One region of the Shewanella sp. FeAMO genome, then DNA from elsewhere that is predicted to be linked to it. Evidence: predicted binding sites of a transcription regulator. Region 1 holds the regulator's gene; each other region holds the start of a gene.
What was found. The regulator sigma-54, encoded in region 1, starts transcription at its own class of promoters, with help from an activator protein. The targets are predictions, from matches to a motif close to GTTGGCACGNNNNTNGNNT.
Positions count from the first base shown of each region.

Region 2: glnK (P-II family nitrogen regulator) is a predicted target of sigma-54. The motif match lies at 6,025-6,043, and genes of this name have one in related genera.
Region 3: fliE (flagellar hook-basal body complex protein FliE) is a predicted target of sigma-54. The motif match lies at 4,495-4,513, and genes of this name have one in related genera.

Region 1 covers NZ_CM132201.1:4,119,376-4,126,762, forward strand. Annotated here, with positions in the region: gene kdsC (3-deoxy-manno-octulosonate-8-phosphatase KdsC) at 1-508, shown strand, start outside; gene lptC (LPS export ABC transporter periplasmic protein LptC) at 505-1,065, shown strand; gene lptA (lipopolysaccharide transport periplasmic protein LptA) at 1,052-1,585, shown strand; gene lptB (LPS export ABC transporter ATP-binding protein) at 1,582-2,310, shown strand; gene ACWAU4_RS18540 (RNA polymerase factor sigma-54) at 2,406-3,869, shown strand; gene hpf (ribosome hibernation promoting factor) at 3,901-4,188, shown strand; gene ptsN (PTS IIA-like nitrogen regulatory protein PtsN) at 4,191-4,634, shown strand; gene rapZ (RNase adapter RapZ) at 4,631-5,485, shown strand; gene ACWAU4_RS18560 (HPr family phosphocarrier protein) at 5,472-5,747, shown strand; gene mgtE (magnesium transporter) at 5,831-7,195, shown strand; gene ACWAU4_RS18570 (hypothetical protein) at 7,337-7,387, opposite strand, start outside.
Region 2 covers NZ_CM132201.1:1,118,327-1,125,713, forward strand. Annotated here, with positions in the region: gene zntB (zinc transporter ZntB) at 1-261, opposite strand, end outside; gene ACWAU4_RS05005 (YacL family protein) at 687-1,061, shown strand; gene ACWAU4_RS05010 (response regulator) at 1,117-1,746, opposite strand; gene narQ (nitrate/nitrite two-component system sensor histidine kinase NarQ) at 1,739-3,448, opposite strand; gene nrfA (ammonia-forming nitrite reductase cytochrome c552 subunit) at 3,764-5,167, shown strand; gene ACWAU4_RS05025 (hydrolase) at 5,247-5,789, opposite strand; gene glnK (P-II family nitrogen regulator) at 6,091-6,429, shown strand; gene ACWAU4_RS05035 (ammonium transporter) at 6,440-7,387, shown strand, end outside.
Region 3 covers NZ_CM132201.1:1,694,396-1,701,782, forward strand. Annotated here, with positions in the region: gene fliS (flagellar export chaperone FliS) at 1-208, shown strand, start outside; gene ACWAU4_RS07645 (sigma-54 dependent transcriptional regulator) at 487-1,917, shown strand; gene ACWAU4_RS07650 (sensor histidine kinase) at 1,997-3,061, shown strand; gene ACWAU4_RS07655 (sigma-54-dependent transcriptional regulator) at 3,058-4,389, shown strand; gene fliE (flagellar hook-basal body complex protein FliE) at 4,567-4,899, shown strand; gene fliF (flagellar basal-body MS-ring/collar protein FliF) at 4,941-6,650, shown strand; gene fliG (flagellar motor switch protein FliG) at 6,643-7,387, shown strand, end outside.

The DNA of each region.
Region 1 (7,387 bases):
GCAAAGAGCCGCCAAAATCAAACTGCTTATCTGTGATGTCGACGGTGTCTTCTCCGATGGCCGCATCTATATGAGCAACAGCGGCGAAGAGCTGAAGGCCTTCCATACCCGCGATGGCTATGGGGTGCGCTCGCTGCTGTCCTGCGGCATTCAGGTGGCGGTGATCACCGGCCGCAAGTCCCAGATAGTCGAAAACCGCATGACAGCCCTGGGGGTAGACAAGATTTATCAAGGCATAGACAACAAGCTGGAGCCCTATGAGGCGCTGCTTAAGCATTATGACCTCGAGCCTGAACAAGTGGCCTATATAGGTGACGACATTGTCGACTTGCCGGTGATGAAGCAAGTTGGGCTGGCGGTTTGCGTGGCCGATGGCCATCCTTGGGTAAGGCAACACTGCCACATGGTCACTCAGATTGCCGGCGGCCATGGGGCGCTCCGGGAGCTGGCGGATCTTATCCTGCTCAGTCAGGACAAATTTGAAAATGCCCACGGAATGAGTATATGAATAGGGTCACCCTGGCCATTATTTTGTTTTTCTCCACTGCACTTATCCTTTACTGGCAGGTGCAGAACAAGCGCAACGCTCAACAGAGTGAGGCGCCTGTGGATGTGGTTAGGCCTGACTTTGTCGCCGATGACCTGCGCTCGGTCAACTTTGATGAGCAGGGCAATGTCGCCAGTAGGGTCGCCGCGGCGCACATGGAACATTATGAAGCCAGTGAAAAGACCTTCTTCAACCAACCGGTTTATCTGGTCTATCCGGACAAGGGCGAGGCACAGTGGCGCCTGTCTGCCAACGAGGGCAGGCTCAATCGCAAGAGTAACCGAGTGGTACTTGAAAATAATGTTATCATCGACGCCATTAGCCCCAATGAACCGATCCAGAGCCTGAAAACCAGTTATGTGGAGCTGGATCTGGACACCATGATCATGACCTCAGATCGCGAGATCCTGATCGAAGGCAAAGACTTTAATATCAAGGGATCCGGCCTGTACGCCGATCTCAATGCTCAGCAAGTGAAGCTGACCAGTCAGGTGAAAGGAACCTATGAAACCAAGTAAGCTTTTTATCGGTGCCCTCTTGTGCATCACAAGCCTGTCGGCAGTGGCCATTGAAGAAGATCTGCTGCAAAAAGTAGAGATCAGCGCCGCTAATCAGTTTGCCGATATCAAAAACAAGCGTGTGGTATACGGCGGGCCTGTCACAGTCACCCAGGGCAGTTTAAAACTGCTGGCCGATGAACTCACGGCTTACACAGAAGACAAGAGTGGCGAGCGGATCCTGGTGGCCAAGGGCTCACCCGCTACCTATACCCAGAAACTGGAAGACGGCCGTCTGGCCAGTGCCAAGGCCAAAGAGATCCACTACAACATAGACAGTCGTATCATGACCCTGCTGGGCCAGGCCAAAGTAGAACAAGACGGCAGCGAAGTGACCGCAGAGAAGATAGTCTACGACATCAACAAGCAGCAGCTGGAAGCGGAAAGCAGCGGCAAAGGCCAAGACAGGGTAACCACTGTTATCCAGCCGGAAAACTATCAGGATCTCAATAAGAAAGAACAGCAGCAGGAGCCGCAATGACCAGCACCCTGACGGCACAGAATCTGGCAAAGAGTTACAAGAAACGCAACGTCGTCAAAGACGTCAGCCTGTCGGTCAATACCGGCCAAATCGTGGGGCTGCTGGGCCCCAACGGGGCAGGCAAGACCACCACCTTCTATATGGTGGTTGGGTTGGTACAGAGTGACAAGGGCCGTATCTTCATTGACGACGACGAGCTGACCCTGGATCCCATGCACCTGCGTGCCCGTAAAGGCATAGGCTACCTGCCACAGGAAGCCAGTATTTTCCGCAAGCTGTCGGTGCATGACAACATCATGGCCGTGCTGCAAACCCGCAAAGAACTCAACAGCGACGAGCGCGAGGAACAACTCGAACAGTTGCTGGAAGAATTCCATATTACCCACATACGTGACAGCCTGGGGATGTCCCTCTCCGGCGGAGAACGCCGCCGAGTGGAAATCGCCCGGGCATTGGCCGCCAATCCACAGTTCATTCTGCTGGATGAGCCGTTCGCCGGTGTGGATCCCATCTCAGTTATCGATATCAAGAAAATCATCGAACAGCTTAAGTCCCGCGGTTTGGGGGTGCTGATCACAGACCACAATGTTCGCGAAACACTCGACGTTTGTGAGCGAGCCTACATAGTCAGCCATGGGCAGTTGATCGCCGAGGGCACACCCGCTGAAATCTTGGACAACCAGCAAGTGCGCGCTGTGTACTTAGGCGAACAATTCAGGCTATAGTTAGGATCATGTCATCCGGTGGCAATTCCGGGTATTATAGTTTGTTATTATTGAATTTTTTCCTTGAAAAATAACGAGTAGGGATTAGCGGTATAATGAAAGCGTCACTCCAGCTCAAACTGGGTCAACAGTTGACCATGACACCTCAGTTGCAACAGGCTATTCGCCTGCTGCAACTGTCGTCCCTTGAGCTGCAGCAGGAAATCCAGGAAGCCTTGGAAGCCAACCCTCTGTTGGAAATGGCCGAGGACAACCAGGATGACGCTATCGACGACAACCACAAGGAAAACGACGCCGGCGAGTTGAGCGCCAAGCAGGAAGATGGTTCCACGGTAGAAACCTCAGAGGCATTGAACAATGAGTCTATGCCGGATGAATTACCTATGGATACCACCTGGGACGAAGTCTTTACCGCCGCCAGCGCCTCCGGGCCGGCCATGGGCCGTGAAGATGATATGCCCTTCCAGGGTGAAACCAGCGAAGGTCTCTATGAACATCTGGAATGGCAGAAGAACCTGACCCCGTTTTCCGATACCGACGACGCCATTGCCACCGCCATTATTGATGCCATCGACGAGCAGGGCTATCTGACCCAGAGCACAGAGGAGATCCTCGAAGCCATGGGCAACCCTGAGATTGAGCTCGATGAAGTCGAGGCAGTACTCAAGCGGATCCAGCACTTCGATCCTGTCGGCATCGCCTCCAGAGATCTGCGCGAATGCCTGCTGATCCAGTTGCAACAGTTCAACGCAGACACCCCGCATCTGGCCGACGCCCGCTTGTTGATTGACGAACATCTGGATCTCATTGCCGCCCGTGATTTCCGCACCCTGATGCGCAAGACCAAGCTCAAGGAAGATCAGCTGCGTGACGCCATCAACCTGATTCAGAGCCTCAATCCCCGCCCCGGCTTGCTGGTGCAGCCGATGGACGAGGAATATGTGATCCCTGATGTCAGTGTCTGGAAGAAAAACGGCCGCTGGGTAGTAGAACTCAACCCGGACTGTATGCCCAAACTCGGGATCAATCAGCAGTATGCGGCTATGGCTCGTAGCGCCCGCAGTCAATCAGACAGCCAGTTTATTCGAGGTCATCTTCAGGAAGCCAAATGGTTTATCAAGAGCCTGGAGAGCCGCAACGACACCCTGCTCAAGGTGGCCAACTGTATAGTGCAGTTCCAGCAGGGATTTTTTGAATATGGTGAAGAGGCCATGAAACCCATGGTGCTCAACGATATTGCCGAAGCGGTCGAGATGCATGAATCGACCATCTCCAGGGTCACCACTCAAAAGTATATGCATACCCCCAGGGGAATATTTGAATTGAAGTACTTCTTCTCCAGCCATGTCGGCACCGAAGATGGCGGAGAATGCTCTTCCACGGCGATCAGGGCTTTTATCAAGAAGCTCGTGGCAGCGGAAAACCAGAAGAAGCCTTTGAGCGACAGCAAGATGGCGCAACTTCTGGCAGAACAGGGAATCAACGTTGCAAGACGCACCATAGCCAAGTATCGCGAGGCTATGATGATACCACCGTCGAACCAGCGTAAGAGTTTATAAATCCACAGTTGGAAATTGGAGGAATCTTTCTATGCAAATCAACCTGACAGGACATCATATCGAGATCACCGACTCACTGCGTGACTACGTGGAAAGTAAGTTTTCTAAACTTGAACGCCATTTCGAACAGATCAATAATGTGCACGTTGTGCTCAATGTACAAAAACTGCAACAGATAGCCGAAGCCAAGATCCACCTCACAGGCGGCGAAGTCTATGCAACTTCTGAACATGCCGACATGTATGCCGCCATCGACGTTCTGATTGATAAATTGGATCGTCAGGTCATTAAACACAAAGAAAAGCTGACAAAACACTAACGATGGAACTGAGTACCATCCTGCGGCCGGAGTGCACTACCTGTGCCACTCCGGGCAGTAAGAAAAAGGTACTGGAGCTGATTAGCGATCTCGCTAGCGCCCAGTACCCCACCCTTTCCTCTCAAGCGATTTTTGAAAGCCTTTTGGCCCGCGAAAAGATGGGGAGCACAGGTATAGGTAATGGTATTGCGATTCCGCATGGCAGACTACCGGACATTACAGAGCCGATTGCCGTGCTGGTCAAATGCGAAGAGCCTATCGCCTTCGATGCCATAGACAACCAGCCGGTGGACATACTGTTCGCCCTCCTGGTGCCCGCAGATCAATGTCAGCAACACCTGAGTACCCTATCCGCCATGGCTGAAAAGCTCAGCGATAAGGCGATACTCAAGCAGTTGCGAAAATCCAGCGACGAAACAGAACTCTATCAGGTGATCACAGGATGAAACTCGCCATAGTCTCAGGCCGCTCCGGTTCCGGAAAATCCGTTGCCCTCAGGGTACTCGAAGACCTGGGTTACTACTGTGTGGATAATCTCCCCCTGCCCATGATTGGCAGCCTGTTGGAAAACCTCCGTGGCAGCAATGATCTGGTCGCCATCAGCATAGATGTGCGCAATATGCCGGATCAGGAAAAGGTGCTGGAACAACAGTTGGCGGCCTTGCCGGAAAACACCCAACTGACCAGCTTCTTCCTCAACGCCTCTGATAAAGTGCTTCTGAAGCGCTACAGCGAAACCCGCAGACTGCACCCCCTGTCCAAGAGCAAAGTCTCACTACAGGATGCCATCAAGCTCGAAGGCAAGCTGCTGGAACCCATGTCGAAACTGGTGGATCACTACATAGACACCTCGGCGCTGAACATCTATGAACTCAGTGACACAGTGCGGGAAATTCTGCTTGGCAGTGTCGATAAAGAGCTGGTGATCAACTTCGAGTCGTTCGGCTTTAAGCATGGTATGCCTCAGGAAGCCGACTTCATGTTTGATGTGCGCTTTCTGCCCAACCCTCACTGGGAGCCGGCGCTCAGGCCACTGACCGGGCTGGATGAAGCTGTGCAGGAGTTTCTCAGCCGCCAGCCACTGGTGAACAAGTTTATCTGGCAGATAGAAAATCTGTTGGAAACCTGGCTGCCGCACCTGGAACGCAACAACCGCAGTTACCTCACCATAGCCATAGGCTGCACCGGCGGCCAGCATAGATCTGTCTATGTCGCTGAGCAGCTCGCCAAGCGTTTTGGCAACAGCAAACACAAGGTACAGGCCCGTCACCGGGAGCTGAATAATGGCAAAGGTTGAGCGGGAAGTCACCATAGTCAATAAGCTGGGCCTGCATGCCCGCGCCGCCACTAAGCTGGCGGTGCTGGCCAGCGAGTTCGAAGCCGATATCACCCTGATCCAAGGCGAGAAAAAAGCCTCGGCCGCCAGTGTGCTTGGGCTCTTGATGCTGGAAACCGGTCAAGGCAAGAGTATTCGCCTCATCGCCGAAGGCCCGGATGCCGAACCCGCGATGGACGCTATCTGCGCCCTGATCAACGCCCGTTTCGACGAAGCCAGCTAAAGCCTTAGCGCTGCACTCTTTGTTTCTATAACCCCCCTGTATTGAGGTAACATATCCTCGCTTTGCATCACAGGGGGAACTGCATGCCAATAGAAGCGCTCGACCAAGAGCTGACAGAACAACGTCTTACTCAACTAAACCAAGCTCTTGGCAGTGGTATGTTCGTGCATGTGCGCGATATGCTGCAGCGAATGACGGCTTCGGATATCGCCTTTATTCTCGAATCTTCACCGCCGCGTACCCGTCAGGTACTCTGGCAACTGGTGGATCAGGAGCAGAGCGGCGAGATCCTCGAAGAGCTGGGTGAGGATATGAAAGACCAGCTGATCAGTCTGATGAGTCCTGAGCGTTTGGCGCGAGCGACCGCGGGTATGGATACCGATGACTTGGCCTATGTGCTGCGGAGCCTTCCCGATACCCTCTACAAGCAGGTACTGCACTCCATGAGTGCCCAGGACAGGGCCAGGGTCGAACAGGCGCTCTCTTATCCGGAAGACAGCGCCGGTAGTCTGATGAACACAGATACTGTGACCCTGAGGCCTGACGTCAATGTCGATGTGGTGCTGCGTTATCTGCGCCAAAGAGGCGAATTGCCTGAAGCCACTGATACCCTCTATGTGGTGGACAGGCGCGATATATTACTCGGCGGCGTCAAGCTCTCCAGCCTGCTAACCTGTAATCCCACCGCCGGGATCCGCAGCATAATGGATCCCGAACTTGAGAGCATTCCCGTCACCATGCCGGACAATGAAGTGGCCCAACTGTTTGAACGCCACGACTGGGTCTCGGCGCCAGTGGTCGACAGCGAAGGCCATCTGCTTGGGCGGATCACCATTGATGACGTGGTGGACGTTATCCGTGAAGATGCCGAACACTCCATGATGGGTATGGCGGGGATGGACGATGATGAAGACACCTTCGGCCCCGTATTCAAGAGTGCCTTTCGCCGCTCCCTATGGCTGACCTTCAACCTGTTTGCCGCCCTGCTGGCCGCCTCGGTCAGCAATATGTTTGAAGGCACGCTGGAAAAATTTGCCACTATAGCAATTCTGATGACCATAGTGCCCAGCATGGGCGGCGTTGCCGGCAACCAGACGCTGGCGCTGGTGATCCGCGGTATCGCCCTCGGCCACATAGGCCAGAGCAACTCCCGCTGGCTTATCGGCAAGGAATTGGCCATCGGCTTTCTCAATGGCCTGTTGTGGTCGGCACTGGTATTCACTGCCGTGTGGATCTGGAAAGGCGATCTGGCACTCGGCGCCCTTATTGGCGGCGCCATGTTGATCAATATGACGGTAGCCGGTCTCGCAGGGGCCAGTATTCCGCTGATCCTGAAAAAGCTCAATGTAGACCCTGCGCTGGCCGGCGGCATGGTGCTGACGACTGTGACGGATGTAATAGGCCTGTTCGCCTTCCTGGGGTTGGCGACTCTCGTTTTAATGAGCTGAGGCTCTGGTTCTAGTGGGCTGAAGGCTCAGGTTCTAATGGGCTGAAGGCTTGGTGTTGATAGCCTGAAGCTCTGGCCTTGACGCATTGCAGAAATAGCAGGGGGCGACCAGGTTCGTCCTCTGACGGTGGAAAATAGCGGGTCAGTCTTTAAGCCAGTGCACCTTGGGCTCATCCTGTTCACAGAAGACAGA
Region 2 (7,387 bases), 2.0 Mb from region 1:
GACCCCTCTGAGCGCCAGCAGGAATCCCTGGCCGGATTGTACCACCCTGGGGCGAGTGTCCTGCGCCAACAGTGCTGCCACTTCCAGCGCTTCCAGGCCGCTGTGTTGTTGCAACCACTGACGGTTGGATTTCTTCTTATAGTCCAGATGCAGCCAGAGTATGCCCTGCTCCGGGCGCCAGTCGCTGACCTGTTGCTGCGTCAACTCCTTGCCTGCCATCTCCCCGTTGAGCAGCAAGGCACAAAACTGTTTTTCGGCCATAGATTCACTCTCATAGGTTTGCTTTAGTTCAAGCTAACCTAGTTATACCACTGGGCATAGGAATTTACTCTCTCAGGGACAATGAAAAGCTGGGCAGGCAGGCAAGTAAAGTAATGGAAGGATATCGGGATAAAGCGACTATCGGGATAAAGCGACATTGGCTTGCGCCGCATACGCGCTTTTTCAACTCGCCCTTGGAGAGCTTGTCAGCCACCCGATGACTACACCAACTTGTCTCGCCGTAGCATCACTATGCCATCGCCAATCTGGCTTGAACCCCAATGGCTGGCACAGTTCTGAGCCGATCAAATTTCTATAGGAATGGTATTACGATAGAAAGCAAAGCCCGGGCACAACTATGGGCAATCCCCAGGGCTCTGGGTTAAAATTAGGATAGGTTTGGTTACAGCAAAAGAAGTGGCACCATGGAATACGAATTTCGGCGCAATTCACTGACGGGAACCGCAATGGCCCGCTTCAGTATGGAGCATCATGTACTGGGGCAATGGTTCTCTGAAGAGTTGGCGGATAACGCCGAGATCTGCACTCAGGTCAAACAGGCATTGGCGGATTTACAGTCAGGGCGCATTCGCGAATGGCAGTTGATTGGCCGGGATCTGACGCTGCAACTGGATCAGGAGCAGGTGCGGGTTTACGCCAATGTGCTCGAATTCGGTGAGAGTCAGGAGTTGGATGAGTCCCTCTCCCTTTATGATGCCGAGTCAGAAGCCTGGTGCGGCCTGGAAGACTTTCAGGATGTGCTTGAGAGTTGGTGTGACTTTCTGCACCAGAGTCGCTGAACAAGCGGCATTGGCAGCAATGAGAAGGGACGCAGTGGCGTCCCTTTTTCGTGGCTTAACGGTTGAGATAACGCACAGCCATTTCGGTGCGGGACTTGGCATTGGCCTTGCGAAGCAGGTTTTTGACATGCACCTTGACCGTGCCTTCGCTGATATGCAGTTCTTCGGAGATCACTCTGTTGCTCTGGCCTTCAGCCAGATGCTGCAGTATCTGTAACTCTCTTGGTGTCAGGCTGTCGAGCCAGGCTTCTTCGTCGGCGGCATTTTTCAATTCAAACAGATAGTCTTCCACTTCGGCGCTGATCACTCGGTGGCCGGACATGGCTTCTTTCAGCTGCCCAAGCAGCAGATCGGGTTCGGTATCCTTGAGCAGGTAACCATCGGCGCCGGCTCGCAGCAAACGGATAACATCCTGTTTGGCATCGGAAACCGTCAGGATAACGATTCTGGAGGTGACTCCCTCCTGACGCAGGGCGTTCAGGGTATCGAGACCCGTCATGCCTTTCATATTCAGATCCAGCAGGATAATGTCCGGCTCGTTTTCGGCGGTAGCCGCCAAGGCGTCGAGTCCGGTACCGGCTTCACCGAAGAGACTAAAGTCAGGATCGGATGCCAGTAACTGACAGATACCGCGACGCAGTAAGGGATGGTCATCGACTACCAGAACTGAATAAGGTTTACCCATGATGTGGCTCCTGCTGAGGTGGGAAAGTCAGGACAACACTGGTGCCTCCCGACGCATTACTGGAAAATTCAACCATACCCGAGAGGCGGCTGGCTCGCTCGTGCATTATCCCTATGCCGAAATGTTGATCCCTTTCCTTGATATGCGCCAGGCCTATGCCGTTGTCTTCGACACTGATAACCACCATGTTATCAGAGTTCTTTTCGCAGCTGATACAAATACGACTCGCATTTGCATGTTTAATGGCATTGAGGGTGGCTTCTCGGGTGAGTTGCAGAATGTGAATATGTTGGTGCGCCGCCAGTAACTGTGGCGGCAGGCGATAGCTGAGTTCCAGCTCCGTGTCTGTTTGGCTGCGCAGTTGCTCCAGCATGGCCTCGAGGGCGTTGCGCAGATTGGGTTCTTTAACGGTCAGGCGGAAGGTAGACAGCAGTTCTCTGAGCTGGGCGTAGGCTGTGGTCACCCCCTCATTGAGTTCTTCGAGCTGTTGGGTCACCGCCGGGCTTTTGCAGCTCTGGTCGAGGCCTTTACGCAGCAAACTTATCTGGATTTTCAGGAAGGACAGCAGTTGCCCGAGAGAATCGTGCAGCTCCCTGGCGATAACCGCCCGCTCTTCCAGCAGGGCCAGCTGTTGGCGTTGTTCGGAGGCGTTGTGAATCACAATCGAGCGAGCCAGCATGATGGCGAAGTTTTCAAACAGAGGCACATTGATATCGTGCTCGCCTATCACTTCCAGAAAGCCGAGTTCCTGTTGTTCAAACTTGAGCGGAAACTGCATGGTTTGCCCGGCTTGCGGCCAGATATCCTCGTCGGTGGCGATTACCTCCATGGCATCTTCATCCTGCTGAATAATCAGCCGCAGATGTTGCAGGTGCTCATACTCCTTGAGTTGCAGCAGCGACTGCCGCATCACCTCGAAATTGAGTTTGCCCGAATGCAGCAACACCAGATTGTCATAAAGAAATTTGAGCTCACGGTTGGCACGGGTCAACGCCAGGGTCTTCTCCTTCACCTGAGTTTCTAGGTTGCCGTAGAGAGTTGCCAGCTCCTGAGCCGTACTGTCGAGGGCATCGGAAAGAGCGCTGAGCTCAATATATTCCGTCTTCGGCATTTCGACGGCAAAGTTACCCTTGGAAATAGTGTTGGCTGATTCCATCATCTGTTGCAGCGGCACCACCACCTTGCGTTTGGTAAAGCGCACGGCGATAAAGGCAATCAGCAGCATCAACCCCAAGCCCACTATCTGGCTGACGGCCAGCAATCTTAGTTTGAAGGCGGCGTGGTGCTCCATCTCCAATACCAGCAAATCTATGGTATCGACAAAGTCCTTCAGCGAGGAGGCATAGTTGCGCGAGTCTTCCTGCTCTATGTAGTACTTCATGACTTTCCACTTGCTGATCACCAGTTGGTATTGCTGCCCGAGCCTGGCCGGCGATGACCAGTCCATTGAGCGTACCAAGGCATCTGAGTAGAGGGTGTTTTCAAATTCGCGAATTTTTTGCAGCGCTTCTTCACTGCCGGAGTTGGCATAAAACATCAGCCGGTAGCTCTGCATTCGCAGTGAGCCGGAAGCGTTGATCGCCCTGGCATCTCCCAGGCTGTAAGACAGATTGATAATGGCAAAAGTGGCCAGACCGCTTGAGAGCAGGATAAGGGTCAGCATTAAGCCTAAAATGGTAGAGGTCAAACTGCCTCGTTTCATGAAATATTCACTCACTTTTGCTAAGGTTTCCTCAGTCCCTGCAGCGTTACTCTCGATTATCGGAAAGGAAACGCGCCGATAAGATTGTCGAGAATAAAAAAGGACTTGGGTCTCAGAGTTCTACATTAGCCAGCGCTTGAATACATTAACAAGAGTACAAAAATGTGAACAACATCGCCTTCACATTTTGATCTGGCGCAAACTTCGCCCCGGATACCCCCTAAGAGGTATATTTTTGGCGTATTCAAGCGGCTACTTTTGACCTTGGAGATGTCGTGGTTATTGCAAATAACGATAAAGTAACACGGAGATGAGATGGTGAAAAAATTAAGCCAAAAATCCTTTGCACTCAGTGCATTGGTCGCGGCAAGCGTAATGGCTGCCGGTGCGTTTGCGAGTGACAAGACCGAGCCTCGCAACGAAGTCTACAAAGACAAGTTCAAAAATCAATATGCCAGTTGGCATGACACTGCAAAGAGTGCTGAAATTGTTGACGTATTGGCAGAAGATCCCAACCTGGTGATCCTGTGGGCCGGTTATGGTTTCGCCAAGGACTACAATGCCCCTCGTGGCCACATTTATGCCGTGACCGATGTGCGCAACACCCTGCGTACCGGTGCGCCAAAGAGTGCCGAAGATGGCCCAATGCCAATGGCTTGCTGGAGCTGTAAGAGCCCGGATGTACCTCGCCTGATTGAAGAGCAAGGTGAAGATGGTTACTTCACCGGCAAGTGGGCCAAAGGTGGCCCTGAAGTGGTTAACGCCATAGGTTGTGGCGATTGTCACGAGAAAGGTTCGCCTAAGCTGCGTTTGGGCCGTCCTTTTGCCGAGCGCGCCATGGAGACCCTGGGTACGCCATTTGATAAGGCTTCCCGCAAAGACAAGCAATCCATGGTTTGTGGCCAGTGTCACGTAGAATACTACTTTGAGAAAGTGGAAGGCCGTAAGGGCTTTGTTAAGTTCCCATGGGATCAAGGCACTACAGTGGAGTCCATGGAAGCTTACTACGATGCCATCGAGTTTGCCGACTGGACTCACGCTCTGTCCAAGACTCCTATGCTGAAGGCACAGCACCCAGGTTATGAAACCTGGCAGCTGGGGGTTCATGGTAAGAACAACGTGACCTGTGTTGACTGTCACATGCCTAAAGTAACCAACGACAAGGGTCGTAAGTTCACCGATCACAAAGTGGGTAATCCTTTCGACCGCTTTGAAGAAACCTGTGCTCAGTGCCACACACAGAGCAAAGAGTTTATGGAGAACCTGACTGCCGAGCGTAAAGCCAAAGTTAAAGAGCTGAAGCTGAAGGCCGAAGATCAAATCGTCAAGGCACACTTCGAAGCTGCTGCAGCATGGAAAGCCGGTGCGACCGAAGCCGAGATGAAGCCAATCCTGACTGATATCCGTCATGCTCAATGGCGCTGGGATTATGCTATCGCCTCTCACGGTGTCGCGGCTCACGCTCCTGATGAAGCGCTGCGGGTACTGGGTACTGCGGTTGACAAGGCTGCCAACGCCCGGGTGAAACTGGCGCAGCTGCTGGCCAAGAAAGGTATCGTTGAGCCTGTCGCTCTGCCTGATATCTCCACCAAGGCCAAGGCTCAGGCTGCTCTGGGTATGGACATGAAGAAGATGGTTTCCGACAAGGAAGACTTCAAGAAAAATGTTCTGCCTAAGTGGGATGCTGAAGCCAAGAAGCGTGAAGCGACCTACAAGTAACAGTCGTTAACATAACAAAATGAAAAATCCCCGCACCGCGGGGATTTTTTTATCTTACAAGCCAGCAGTGATTACAGGCTTATTTGATCAGCTTAAGCAGAGCCTTAAAGCGTTCACCTTCTGCCTGATGTTGCAGTTCAAACAGTAAAGATTCGCTGTTGTTGAGCCTGGCTCCCTGCTGCTTCATCATCTCTATTCCCAAGCGTTTGTTGCTTTCACTGCGGGAGCTGACGGCATCGGCTATCAAGTGCACATAGAAACCCTGCTCGATAAGATCACCACAGGTTTGATAGACACAGACATGTGCCTCTATCCCGGCCAGCAGTACCTGTTTGCGGCCCGTGCTCAACAGTGCCTCACGGAACGCCGGGCAGTGCCAGCCACTGAAGTGATGCTTGGCAATCGGCGAAGTGGTCTTGGATAGCAGGGCAGCCAGCGACTCTGTAGTGGGGCCGAGCTTCTGTGGCAACTGTTCCAGCCAGAGCACTGGGATATCAAACAAGGCCGTGCCTTCTATCAGCATGGCCATTTGCTGATGCAGCTGTTCACTCTTGTCCATTATCTGCGCCAGTTTGCCCTGAACATCCACTATGACCAGCACACATTCTTCCGCTTTTAACATCTTGTTCTCCTTCAGGTTGGTCTTAGGACAGGTGCAAACGAGTCCTTCTTTCGCTTCAGTCAACGACAGGACATTCAGTTAACGTCAGTACAGGGCTTAAGCCAATAGGCCTTAGGTCGTAGATGATTGCGCTTTTTTTGTGCGCCCAAGCCTTACTTGCACCTAATTGGTGCATATCTGCAGCTCTCAACCTGGTCCGTAAAAACTAACTCTTTATAAAACAAAAAATTAACATTTTGGCCTGATGCTTGAATTGCTTTTGGCATAACACCAATACAGCAAGGCGATTCTGGAGGTCTGGATGAAATTAGTCAGCGCAATCATTAAGCCGTTCAAGCTTGATGATGTCCGCGAAGCGATTGCGGGCATAGGCATTGAGGGGATGACGGTCACCGAAGTCAAAGGTTTTGGCCGACAAAAGGGGCATACAGAGCTCTATCGGGGAGCCGAGTATCAGGTGGACTTTCTGCCCAAGGTTAAGCTCGAGATAGCCACCAAGGCGGAGAATCTTGAGCACCTGCTGGAGGTCATCACCAACGCCGCCCATACCGGCAAGATAGGTGACGGCAAGATCTTTGTGACAGATCTGGAACAGGTTATCCGTATTCGTACGGGCGAAACAGATACAGAAGCGCTGTAAGGGGGAGAAGATGGAAGAACTGAGCAAATTGGGTACTACGGTCACAGAGCTGCGTTTTGCGCTGGACACCTTTTACTTTCTGATCTCCGGCGCGCTGGTGATGTGGATGGCGGCAGGTTTCGCCATGCTGGAGGCCGGGTTAGTGCGTTCCAAAAATACCACAGAGATACTCACCAAAAACATCTGTCTCTATTCAATCGCCTGTATCACCTACCTGATAGTGGGTTACAACATCATGTATGTGGACAATGGCGAGGGCGGCTGGCTGCCGAGCATCAGCACCTTGATAGGATCTCAAGCTGCTGACGCCGACCATGCGCTGGAGTCTGATTTCTTCTTCCAGGTGGTATTTGTGGCTACAGCCATGTCGATTGTTTCCGGCGCCGTGGCCGAGCGCATGCGCCTGTGGGCTTTCCTGGCATTCAGCCTGGTAATGACGGCAGTCATCTATCCGGTGGAAGGTTACTGGACCTGGGGCGGTGGTTTCCTTTCCGAAGCCGGCTTTGTCGACTTTGCCGGTAGCGGCATAGTGCATATGGCCGGTGCGGCCGCGGCCTTGGCCGGCGTCTTGCTGCTGGGGGCCCGTAAAGGTAAATATGGCGCCAATGGCCAGGTTAACCCTATCCCGGGATCCAACCTGCCGCTGGCAACCCTGGGGACTTTTATCCTCTGGATGGGTTGGTTCGGTTTCAACGGTGGTTCTCAGTTACTGGTCTCTGATGCCGAGAATGCCAGCGCCGTGGCCAAAGTCTTCGTCAACACCAATTCGGCGGCGGCCTTCGGCGCGGTATCTGCACTGATCGTCTGTAAGATGGTGTGGGGCAAGGCCGACTTGACCATGATACTCAATGGTACTTTGGCTGGTTTGGTGGCTATCACGGCCGATCCATTGTCGCCCTCTCTGCCTATGGCGGGTGTGATAGGCCTGGTAGCCGGCGGTTTGGTGGTGTTCTCCATC
Region 3 (7,387 bases), 2.4 Mb from region 1:
CAGCCTGAATATGGAAGCCGGTGGTGAGATAGCCAAGAATCTCAGCAACCTTTACGACTTTATGCTGCGGCGTATCTCTGAGGCCAATCTGAATAATGATGTTCAGGCGCTGGATGATGTTGCGGCCGTGCTGCGGGACATCAAAGAAGCCTGGGATGCCATTCCCGCTGATAAACATCACCTTACGGCTCACGAAGAAAACCGTTGAGTTATTAACCATTCGAGATAAAGGCGCCTTTGGCGCCTTTTTGACTTACGCCATTTAATTGACGATATTAGCTCTTAAGTGCTGAATTTGGACTAAAATCAGGAAGGGTTAGGCAGAAAAGCCATCCTAGGCTTGCTTATATCGTGCCGATAATACAATATTCAGCATTGCTACAAATTTAGCTGAGTATGTGAAGAAAGCATTGCCAGACTTTCCAGAGCAACTAACACTAATAATTAATGCGAATCCATAATTGCCAAAGCTTAGCGGCCCACTGAATGATGCATACAGATCAACGAATTTTACTTGTCGGAAACCCCTCTGAGCGCACCAGTCGCTTATCTTGTGTTTTAGAGTTTATTGGTGAGCAAGTGGAAGTTGTGGCTCCCGAGGCTATCGACGCGCAATCTCCGGAAACTCGATGTCGGGCCATGATATTGGTCAGTGACGGTATAGAGGACGAGGCGCTGCAGTCGCTGATGCTTAAACTGCCATGGCAGCCTATGTTGCTGTTGGGGCAAAGCAATGCCAATCCTTCCAATCTACTCGGCAAGATTGAAGAACCTCTCAGCTATTCCCAACTGACTGAACTGTTGCATTTTTGCCAGGTCTTCGGTCAGGTCAAGCGGCCGCAGGTACCAACCAGTGCCAACCAGACCAAGCTGTTCCGCAGCCTGGTAGGGCGCAGCGACGGCATTGCCAATGTGCGCCATCTGATTAACCAGGTTTCGGGATCTGATGCCACTGTGCTGGTGCTCGGCCCCTCTGGTACCGGCAAGGAAGTGGTTGCCCGTAATATTCATTATCTTTCAGAGCGTCGCGATGGCCCTTTTATTCCGGTCAACTGCGGTGCCATTCCTCCAGAGCTGTTGGAAAGTGAACTATTTGGCCATGAGAAAGGCTCCTTTACCGGTGCTATCAGTGCCCGTAAGGGACGTTTTGAGCTGGCCGAAGGCGGCACCCTGTTCCTCGATGAGATAGGTGATATGCCGCTGCAGATGCAGGTCAAGCTGCTGCGGGTGCTGCAGGAAAGAGTATTTGAACGTGTGGGTGGCAATAAGGCGATTACCGCCGATGTGCGAGTGGTAGCTGCGACCCACAGAGATCTGGAAACCATGATTGAAGGCGGTGAATTCCGCGAAGATCTCTTCTATCGCCTCAATGTGTTCCCCATCGAAATGCCACCTCTGTGTGAGCGTCGGGATGATATCCCCTTGTTGCTGCAGGAGTTGGTCAGTCGGGTATTCAACGAAGGCAAGGGACGGGTGCGTTTTACCCAACGCGCCATTGACTCTCTCAAGGAACACGCCTGGTCGGGCAATGTCCGCGAGCTGTCCAATCTGGTAGAAAGGTTGACAATCCTCTATCCGGGCGGCCTGGTCGATGTTAACGACCTGCCGGTCAAGTATCGCCATATCGATGTGCCCGAGTATTCGGTCGAGGTCAGTGAAGAGCAACTGGAGCGTGATGCCTTGGCATCCATCTTCAATGACGAAGAGCCGGTCGATTTGCCAGAGACCCGTTTTCCCAGTGAGCTGCCTCCGGAAGGGGTCAATCTCAAGGATCTCTTGGCCGAATTGGAAATCGACATGATACGTCAGGCGCTGGATCAGCAGGACAACGTCGTTGCCCGCGCCGCTGAAATGCTGGGTATTCGCCGCACCACCTTGGTGGAGAAAATGCGCAAATACGGCATGAGTAAAGACTAAGCTACTGATAATTTAGATTTTTAAATTGGCATAAACTCTGCATTAACCCTGTCAGCATCGTATTTTTGACGGGGTTAATATGTCTGCAAGCCCACTGGCTCAGCTCGAAACCATCTCTCATCATGGCCGCGAATGGATCCCGGTAAGGGAAGCCGCCAATATGTCCAATCGTATGGAGCATATTCTGCAGGCCATGCCTTCGGGCGTCGTTATCCTCAACGGTGACGGCTTGGTCAGTGAAGCCAACCCGGTTGCCGAATCTTTGTTGGGTGTTCCTCTGGTTGGTCAGCGCTGGCTGACTATCATCAATCGCGCCTTCGCGCCGCAAAAAGACGATGGTCATGAAGTTTCCCTGCGTAATGGCCGCCGGGTGAAGCTGGCTATTACGCCTCTGACCCCGGAGCAGGGGCAGCTGATTATGCTGACCGATCTCACCGAAACCCGACTGTTGCAGCAAAACCTTTCCCACCTTGAACGCTTGTCTGCGCTCGGGAAAATGGTAGCCACTCTGGCGCATCAAATACGCACTCCTCTGTCTGCCGCTTTACTCTATGCCGCCAACTTGGGCAGTCCAAGGCTGGATGCCGGCTCCAGAGAGCGTTTTCAGGGCAAATTACTCGACCGGCTTTCCGAGCTGGAGCAGCAGGTCAATGATATGTTGTTGATTGCCAAAGGTAAGCAAGAGGAAGCCTGCGATAGAGTGCCGTTCTCGACGGTGCTGGAAAAAGTCATGGCCAACTGTGAGCCCATCGCTGCCAGGCAAAATGTTGAATTGAGCCTGCAAATTGAAGGCGATAGCGAGATGCAGGTCAATCTTCATGGCTTGAGTTCTGCTATCAATAATCTGGTGATCAATAGCCTGGAAGCCGGCGCCAAAAGAGTCATTTTGCGCCTGAGCTGCGATCAGGCACTGCGCCTCGATGTGATAGATAACGGCAAGGGCCTGGACAGCAAGATGCAAAAGCAGGTGCTGGAGCCTTTTTTCACCACCAAGCGTCAGGGGACAGGGCTTGGGCTGGCGGTGGTGCAGTCAGTGGTGCGCAGCCACGGCGGCAAATTGGACCTCAGCTGTAAGCTGGGTGCAGGTTGTACCGTCACGCTGACATTCCCGTTAACGACAGACTCTCAAGGAGGCGTGGCATGAGCGAAGCAAAAATTTTGTTGGTGGAAGACGATGCCGCGCTTCGGGAAGCACTGCTCGATACCTTGCTGCTCGCCAGTTATGAGTGCGTCGATGTCGCCAGCGCCGAAGAAGCGATAACCGCTTTGAAAGGTAATCGTTTTGATATGGTGATAAGCGATGTGCAGATGGAAGGTATCGGCGGTATGGGGCTGCTGGATTATCTGCGTCAGCAACATCCGCAGCTGCCGATCCTGTTGATGACAGCCTATGCCACCATCGACAATGCCGTCAGCGCAATCAAGCTGGGGGCCGTGGATTATCTCGCCAAGCCGTTTGCCCCTCAGGTATTGCTCAATCAGGTGAGTCGCTATTTACGCCCCAAGGTGGTTAGCGGCGGCCCAGTGGTGGCCGATGAAAAGAGCCTGGCCTTGCTGGCACTGGCGCAGCGGGTGGCCGCCTCAGAAGCCTCTGTGATGATAAGTGGCCCCAGCGGTTCGGGTAAAGAAGTGCTGGCTCGCTACATTCATCAGCACAGCCAAAGGCCTGACGGGCCTTTTGTGGCGATTAATTGCGCCGCCATCCCGGAAAATATGCTGGAAGCCACCTTGTTTGGCTACGAGAAAGGCGCCTTTACCGGGGCTTATCAGGCTTGCCCCGGTAAGTTTGAACAGGCTCATGGCGGCACTCTGTTGCTCGATGAAATTTCCGAGATGGAGCTGGCATTGCAGGCCAAGCTGCTGCGGGTGCTGCAGGAGCGCGAGGTTGAACGTTTGGGAGGCCGCAAGACCATCAAGCTCGATGTCCGGGTGCTGGCAACCTCCAACCGGGATCTGAAAGAGATGGTGGCCAAGGGCGAGTTTCGCGAAGACCTTTATTACAGGATCAATGTGTTTCCGCTTGCCTGGCCGGCACTGAACCAAAGACCGGCGGATATCATCCCGTTGGCCAAACATCTGTTGGCGCGTCACGCTGAAAACGCGGCGATTAACCCGGTGCCAGTTCTCAGCGATGCTGCAGTGCGACGTTTGTTGGCCCACCGCTGGCCGGGGAATGTCCGTGAGCTGGATAACGTGATCCAGCGGGCGTTGATCTTGAGTCAAGGGCAGATAGAAGCGGGCGATATTATTATCGATTTGCAGGATGTTGCTTTGGGAGATACCACAGCCCCGGAAACACCGGAGGCGCTTGGTGATGAGCTCAAGGCTCAGGAGCATGTGATTATTCTTGAGACTCTGGCCCAGTGTCAGGGCAGTCGCAAGCTGGTGGCAGAGAAATTGGGGATCAGTGCCCGCACTCTCAGATACAAGATGGCGCGCATGCGTGAGATGGGCATAGAGGTGCCCGCCTGAGTCATCTCCAAAGCGGCCGTCAGGCCGCTTTCCAATTCCTGTGTTTTTCCTCAGGCCCTGGGTGAATTCAGGGCGTTTACCTAGCTTAACTTTGACTATTCCATTTTTGGCAAACTAATTGCATAGAGTCTGGTAACCCAGATTTTTCGTCAATTCGCTGACGACAGGAGTGAGAAGATGCAAATAGGTGCCAATTCTTTATTGCAAGAAATGCAATCACTTAAAGGTGAAATTGCCCCAACGGGATTTCAGTCTTCGCCTGTACGCCAGGTGGGCAATACCACAGGAACTGATTTCGGCCAATTACTGGCCCAGGCCGTAGGCAATGTCAGTGAGTTGCAAAGCACATCATCCAATCTGGCCACCCGGCTGGAGATGGGCGACACCACAGTGTCTCTGTCTGACACTGTCATTGCCCGCGAGAAAGCCAGCGTCGCATTCGAGGCCACAGTGCAGGTGCGCAACAAGCTGGTCGAAGCCTACAAAGAGATTATGAGCATGCCTGTTTAAGGCATGCTTGCATCACAGATCCCGGATAACAGGAACGCACCGTGAGCACAGAATTAGTAGCAGGATCCAATGTTTCCGCCGGTGGAACAACGCTGGAAGGGGTCCAACAGGAAAACAAGTCGGGTGTATTGGGCTCCCTCGGGGGAGTGGATATGCTGCGGCAGATCACCATGATCCTGGCATTGGCTATCTGTCTGGCTCTGGCGGTATTTGTGATGATCTGGGCTCAGGAACCGGAATACCGACCTCTGGGCAAGATGGATACCCAGGAGATGGTGCAGGTACTCGATGTGCTGGATAAGAACCGGGTACCGTACAAGATTGAAGTCGATGTGATCACTGTGCCTGAAGACAAGTATCAGGACGTGAAGATGATGCTGAGCCGCGCCGGCATAGATTCCAGTGCCGAGGCCAAGGATTATCTGAGCCAGGATTCCGGCTTTGGTGTCAGTCAGCGGATGGAACAGGCCAGGCTGAAGCAGAGTCAGGAGATGAACCTGGCGCGGGCGATTGAAGAGCTCAATAGTGTCAGCCGTGCCAAGGTGATCCTGGCGCTGCCGAAGGAAAATGTGTTCGCCCGCAATCGCGCCAAACCCAGTGCCACAGTGGTGGTCAATACCCGTAGGGGCGGTTTGGGACAGGAAGAAGTTGATGCGATAGTCGATATCGTTGCCTCAGCGGTTCATGGCATGGAACCCAGCCGGGTTACAGTGACAGACTCCAACGGCCGCTTGCTGAACTCAGGCAGTCAGGATGGGGTGTCTGCCCGCGCCAGACGCGAGCTTGAGCTGGTGCAGCAAAAAGAAAACGAATACCGCACCAAGATTGACTCGATTCTGATGCCGATCCTCGGTCCGGAAAACTTCACTTCTCAAGTGGATGTCAGCATGGACTTCACCGCAGTCGAGCAAACTGCCAAGCGTTTCAATCCGGATCTGCCATCTCTTCGCAGTGAAATGACAGTGGAAAACAACAGCGTTGGTGGCAGCAGTGGCGGTATCCCCGGAGCTCTTTCCAATCAGCCGCCGATGGAGTCCAATATTCCTGAAAACGCTGCCGATGCCGCAGAAAGCAGCAGTGTTACTTCAGGCAACAGCCATAGGGAAGCGACCCGTAATTTTGAGCTGGATACCACCATCAGCCATACCCGTCAGCAGATAGGTGTGGTACGCCGGGTCAGTGTCTCAGTGGCGGTCGACTACAAGGCAGGTGCTGCAGGTGAAAATGGGCAGGTTGCCAGAGTGCCTCGCACAGGTGAAGAGATGGCCAATATCCGTCGCTTGCTGGAAGGCGCCGTTGGCTTCAATAGCCAAAGGGGTGACATGATAGAAGTGGTGACTGTGCCCTTTATGGATCAGCTGGTTGAAGACCTGCCTGAGCCACCTCTGTGGGAGCAGCCCTGGTTCTGGCGGGCGATGAAACTCGGCATAGGTGCCTTGGTGATTTTGGTGCTTATCCTGTTCGTGGTGCGTCCCATGCTCAAACGCCTCATCTATCCCGATGGCCAGAATATGCCGGACGAACCTGCGCTGGGGCACGAGCTGGCAGATATTGAAGATCAGTACGCTGCCGACACCCTGGGTATGCTCAACCGCCCTGAAAGTGAATACAGCTATGCCGATGACGGTTCGATTCTGATACCGGATCTGCACAAAGATGATGATATGATTAAGGCCATACGTGCTCTGGTGGCCAATGAACCTGAACTGTCCACCCAAGTGGTGAAGAACTGGTTGCAAGAAGATGCCTGAAAAAAAAGCGGATAAACCAGCCGAGAGCGGCTTCGACGTCAAGAATCTCAACGGGATTGAGAAGACCGCCATTTTGTTGCTGAGTCTCAGTGAAGCCGATGCGGCCTCTATTCTCAAACACTTGGAACCCAAACAGGTTCAAAAGGTGGGTATGGCCATGGCGGCCATGCAGGAGTTCGGCCAGGAGAAGGTGGTTGCGGTTCACAAGCTGTTTCTGGATGATATCCAGAAATACTCCTCCATAGGCTTTAACAGCGAAGAGTTTGTGCGTAAGGCACTGACTACCGCATTGGGTGAAGACAAGGCCGGTAACCTTATCGAGCAGATTGTCATGGGCAGCGGCGCCAAAGGCCTCGACTCGCTCAAGTGGATGGACGCCAGACAGGTGGCGACTATTATCCAGAACGAACACCCGCAGATCCAAACCATTGTTTTGTCCTATCTTGAACCGGATCAGGCGGCGGAAATCTTTGCCCAGTTCCCGGAAAACACCCGTCTCGATTTGATGATGCGTATCGCCAACCTCGAAGAGGTGCAACCTGCAGCACTGCAGGAGCTGAACGACATCATGGAGAAACAGTTTGCCGGTCAGGGTGGCGCCCAGGCCGCCAAGATGGGTGGCTTGAAGGCCGCTGCCAACATTATGAACTACCTGGATACCGGGGTGGAGAGCCAACTGATGGAAACTCTGCGCGAGTCCGACGAAGAGATGGCGCAGCAGATCCAGGACTTGATGT